Regions from separate parts of the Streptomyces sp. NPDC044003 genome, predicted to be linked through region 2. Evidence: riboswitches for the same ligand, from Rfam matches in the RefSeq annotation. Region 2 holds a riboswitch; the other holds the start of a gene.
The links. Region 2 has a riboswitch for glycine ahead of gcvT (glycine cleavage system aminomethyltransferase GcvT). Riboswitches for the same ligand answer to the same signal wherever they lie in the genome.
Positions count from the first base shown of each region.

Region 1: it holds a riboswitch for glycine, as region 2 does, so the genes downstream of both, gcvP (aminomethyl-transferring glycine dehydrogenase) here and gcvT (glycine cleavage system aminomethyltransferase GcvT) in region 2, are expected to answer to the same signal.

Region 1 is NZ_JBWKFA010000007.1:10,245-12,632, reverse strand. Features, by position in the region: gene gcvP (aminomethyl-transferring glycine dehydrogenase) at 1-862, opposite strand, end outside; glycine riboswitch at 1,042-1,141, opposite strand; gene AC07AW_RS26110 (PRC-barrel domain-containing protein) at 1,255-1,629, shown strand; gene AC07AW_RS26105 (DNA polymerase IV) at 2,122-2,388, opposite strand, start outside.
Region 2 is NZ_JBWKFA010000001.1:266,552-268,939, reverse strand. Features, by position in the region: gene gcvH (glycine cleavage system protein GcvH) at 1-235, opposite strand, end outside; gene gcvT (glycine cleavage system aminomethyltransferase GcvT) at 313-1,446, opposite strand; glycine riboswitch at 1,634-1,733, opposite strand; gene AC07AW_RS01210 (AAA family ATPase) at 1,894-2,388, shown strand, end outside.

The DNA of each region.
Region 1 (2,388 bases), on a different contig from region 2:
GGCCGCCGAAGCCCATGGGAACGCCGAAGCGCTGCGTGGTGCCGACGGCGATGTCGGCGCCGAGCTCGCCGGGCGAGGTGAGCAGGGTGAGGGCGAGCAGGTCGGCGGCGACGGTGACGATCGCGCCGAGCTCGTGGGCCGCGTCGACCAGCGGCTTGATGTCACGGACGGCACCGGAGGCGCCGGGGTACTGGACGAGCACACCGAAGACACCGCGCTCGGCGACCTCGGCGGGGATGCCCTCGCTCAGGTCCGCGACGACGACCTCGACACCGGTCGGCTCGGCACGGGTCTCGATGACGGCGATGGTCTGCGGCAGGGCGTCGGCGTCGACGAGGAAGACACCGTTCTTGACCTTGCCGACACGGCGGGACAGCGCCATGGCCTCGGCGGCGGCCGTGCCCTCGTCGAGGAGGGAGGCACCGGAGGTGGGCAGACCGGTGAGGTCGGCGACCATGGTCTGGAAGTTGAGCAGGGCCTCCAGGCGGCCCTGGGAGATCTCCGGCTGGTACGGCGTGTAGGCCGTGTACCAGGCGGGGTTCTCCATCACGTTCCGCAGGATGACCGGCGGGGTGAAGGTCCCGTAGTAGCCGAGACCGATCATCGGGGCGAGGACCTGGTTGCGGTCGGCGAGCGTGCGCAGCTCGGCGAGGACCTCGGCCTCGGTGCGCGCGGCCGGCAGACCCAGCGCCTCGGCGTTCTTGATGACGTCCGGCACCGCGGCGGCAGTGAGCTCGTCGAGCGAGCCGTAACCGACCTGGGCGAGCATCTTGGCCCGCGCCTCGGCGTCGGGCCCGATGTGCCGCTGCTCGAACGGGATGCCCTGTTCGAGCTCGGAGAGCGGAGTGCGGTTGGCGGTCATGTACGGAGGCCTCCTGGTCGTCACGACCTGCGAGGGGCACCACGGCGCGGGTACCCGGACGGCCTCCCCCTCTGTCATCTCAACCTGAGAGTTTCACCGGCACGCCTCGCGGCCCGCCGGCTTTCACCGTCGGTGAGAGCGGAATGCCGTCGGGCATCCGCTCTGCTTTCCAGAGTGACCTCGTCCGCGCGGTACAGGGGCCTGAGAGATTCCGGGGAGGATTTGCTCCTTCGGCGCCCACCGGAAGGTTTCTCCGGGGGACTCTCCCGCACAGGGTCGACAGCCACAACCAGCCTACCAGCGAGGTTGCGGCTCCCATCGCTCAAGTGGCCGACATCCCAGTTGTGCACTTTCGTAGGGGTGTAGAGCAGTTGCGACCAGTTGGAGGGACCGTGCAGACCGATATCGATCCGCGCAGCCTGATCGGCCGCAAGGCGTTCGACCGGAACGGGCACAAGATCGGAACCGTGGACGAGGTGTACCTGGACGACGCGACCGGCATCCCGGAGTGGGCCGCGGTCCGCACGGGCCTGTTCAGCAGGGACGCCTTCGTCCCCCTGGAGCCGAGCGCGCTGCTCGACGACGGCCTCCACATCCCGTACGAGAGGGCCCTGATCAAGGACGCCCCGGACTTCGGAGTGGGCCGCCACCTCTCGCCGGAGCAGGAACTCCAGCTGTACCGCCACTACAGCCTGACCCTCCCGCCCCCACCCCCGGACACCCCGGACAAGGACTTCGGCCACCTGGCAGGCCAGGACGGCGCCTGAGACGCCGGGACCACCCACCGAGGCCGGGCTACCCAGACCCGCCCTGAGGGCTCACCCCAGAAGGCCACCGAGGGCGCCGCCCAGACCGGCCTGAGGGCCGGGCTCAGGCCGGCCCGAATCACGCACGCTCCGAACGCCGCCGACGTCGCTCCGCGGCACAGAAAGACCCGCACCTCTGCCCACCCACCCGCACGGGCGGTGCGGATGGGACCCACAGCCCGGCCGCCAGGCCGGGCACACCCACCCACCACCCGCCAACGGCGCTACCCCGGCACAAGAAGACCTGCACCTCTGCCCACCGGCACGGGCGGTGCGGATGGGGCCCACAGCCCGGCCGCCAGGCCGGGCACACCCACCCACCCACCACCGCCGCCCGCCAACGGCGCTCCCCCGGCACAAGAAGACCCGCACCTCTGTGCACCAAGCCGCACGGGCGGTGCGGGTGGGAACCACGGCCCGGCCGCCAGGCCGCAAGGCCCCGCGGCCCCGGCCTCACGCCGCCGCATCCCCCCGCACCAGCGGCAACGGCTCCGACGGCTCCAGCTCCGGGTCGTCCACGGAGAACGTCCGCACCCGCCCGGGCCCGGACCACGGCTCCTCGAACCGCACCGTGACCCGCCCGACCCCGCTCCCCTGGACCCACCCGGCCCCGTACACGGCGTGCCGTACGTCGTGCCCTGGCGCCCAGTGCCGTTCCACGGGCCCGTGGTCCTCGGCCTCGACGACCTCCTCGGCCTCAGCCACCACACCGCCCCCAGC
Region 2 (2,388 bases):
CGACGATCTCACCGGTGACGGGGGAGTACAGGTCGCTGACGGACTTGGTCGACTCCAGTTCGCCACAGGTCTCGCCCTCGGTGACGGTGTCACCGACCGCCGGGAGCTGGGCGTACACGACGTCACCGAGCGCGTTGGCCGCGAACTCCGTGATGCCGACCGTCGCGACACCGTCGACGGCCTCCGACAGCCACTCGTGCTCCTTGGTGTAGCTCAGCTGCTGGGGGTTGCTCATGACGTGATTCTCCTGGATCGAGGGGGTGCTGATGTACGCGGGTCTTGCGGGGTGAGACGCAGAGTGAGACGACTTCGTCACTTCTGGCGCTTGTAGAACGGCAGCGCCACGACCTCGTAGGGCTCGTGGGTGCCGCGGATGTCCACACCGACGCCCGGCGTGCCGGGCGTGGCGTGGGCCGCGTCGACGTACGCCATCGCGATCGGCTTTCCGAGGGTCGGGGACGGCGCACCGGAGGTGACCTCGCCGATGACCACGCCGTCCTTGACGACCTCGAAGCCGGCGCGCGGGACCCGGCGGCCCTCGGCGACCAGACCGACGAGCTTGCGCGGCGGGGCGGTCTCGGCGCGCTCGGCGGCCTTCTCCAGCGCCTCGCGGCCGACGAAGCGGCCCTCGTTGGTGGTCTTCTCGAACTTCACGACCCGGCCGAGGCCGGCGTCGAAGGGGGTGAGGGCGGTCGTCAGCTCGTGGCCGTACAGCGGCATGCCCGCCTCCAGGCGGAGCGTGTCACGGCAGGACAGGCCGCAGGGGATGAGGCCGACGCCCTCGCCCGCCTCGGTCAGCGCCTTCCACACGCCCTCGGCGTGCTCGGGCTTCAGGAACAGCTCGAAGCCGTCCTCGCCGGTGTAGCCGGTGCGGGCGATCAGCGCGGGGACGCCCGCGACCGTGCCGGGCAGGCCGGCGTAGTACTTCAGACCGTCCAGGTCGGCGTCGGTGAGCGACTTCAGGATGCCGGGGGACTCCGGGCCCTGGACCGCGATCAGCGCGTACGCGTCACGGTCGTCGCGCACCTCGGCGTCAAAACCCCCGTGAGCTGCAGCGCGGGCGACCAGGGCGTCCAGGACGATCTGGGCGTTGGAGGCGTTGGCGACGACCATGTACTCCGTCTCGCCGAGGCGGTAGACGATCAGGTCGTCGAGGATGCCGCCGTCCTCCTGGCAGATCATCGTGTAGCGGGCGCGGCCGTTGCCCACGGTCGAGATGTTGCCGACGAGGGCGTGGTCGAGGAGCTCCACGGCCTGCGGGCCCGTGACGGTGATCTCGCCCATGTGGGAGAGGTCGAAGAGACCGGCCTTGGTGCGGACGGCGTTGTGCTCGTCGCGCTCGCTGCCGTACCGCAGCGGCATGTCCCAGCCGGCGAAGTCGGTCATGGTCGCGCCCAGCGAACGATGCAGGGCATCGAGGGCGGTCAGACGGGGGGCAGTGCTCATGGGGTGGCTCCCGGGTCCCAAGGGCGTGATCGGTGACGAAAACACATGACGGGCGAGGACGTCCTCCCCATCTGTCATGGAACCTGAGAGGTTCACCGAGGGCATCTCGTCACCGAGGGATCGGCACCGAGAGATCGGCTTGCACCTTGGGTGGGGACACGCATGGTGTCCCGCTTTTCAGATCTGCCTCATCCACGCGGTACGGGGCCTGAGAGATTCAAGGGAGGGTCTTGCTCCTTCGGCGCCCGGACGCGCTCGGCGGTCCGGAACTCTCCCGCGCGGATTCGAGCGGCCGGTATGCGATTGTGCGGCGACTGTGCGCGCCTGGCGCGCACATCATCGCACGCGGTTTCGGCGGGGCAAATCGCTTGTGTCGTATTACCGATTCTTTACACTTCGTGGGCAAGGGTCTCCCAAGGTCTCCTGAGACCCGACAGGGGGAGAGCGATGAGGATCCAGCACACCGGTGCATACGCGACGAGCACCGGCATACCGTCCCAGCGGGCCCGCGCCCGGAGCCGCGGCCGAGGCCGCCTCCTGCGGGACCTGCGCGAGCGCGGCGGCCGCGGCCCCCGCGCCCTCACCTACGCCGCCGGCGACCTCGTCGTCGTCTCCGGGCTGCCCGGCAGCGGCAAGTCCACCCTGATGAAGCGCGCCGCCGAGGGCAGCGGCATCGACTCCCAGGACGCCCGCGAGCGCTGGGAGGCCCGCATGCCCCGCCTCCTCCCGTACGCCGTCTACCGACCCCTGGTCCGGATCGCGCACTACGCCGGACTGCGCCGCGCCCTGCGCTCCGGCGCGAGCCTGATCGTCCACGACTGCGGCACCCAGTCCTGGGTGCGCGGCTGGCTCGCCCGCGAGGCGAGACGGCGCGGCCGCGCCCTGCACCTGGTCCTCCTCGACGTCACCCCGGACACCGCGCGGGCCGGTCAGGAGGCCCGG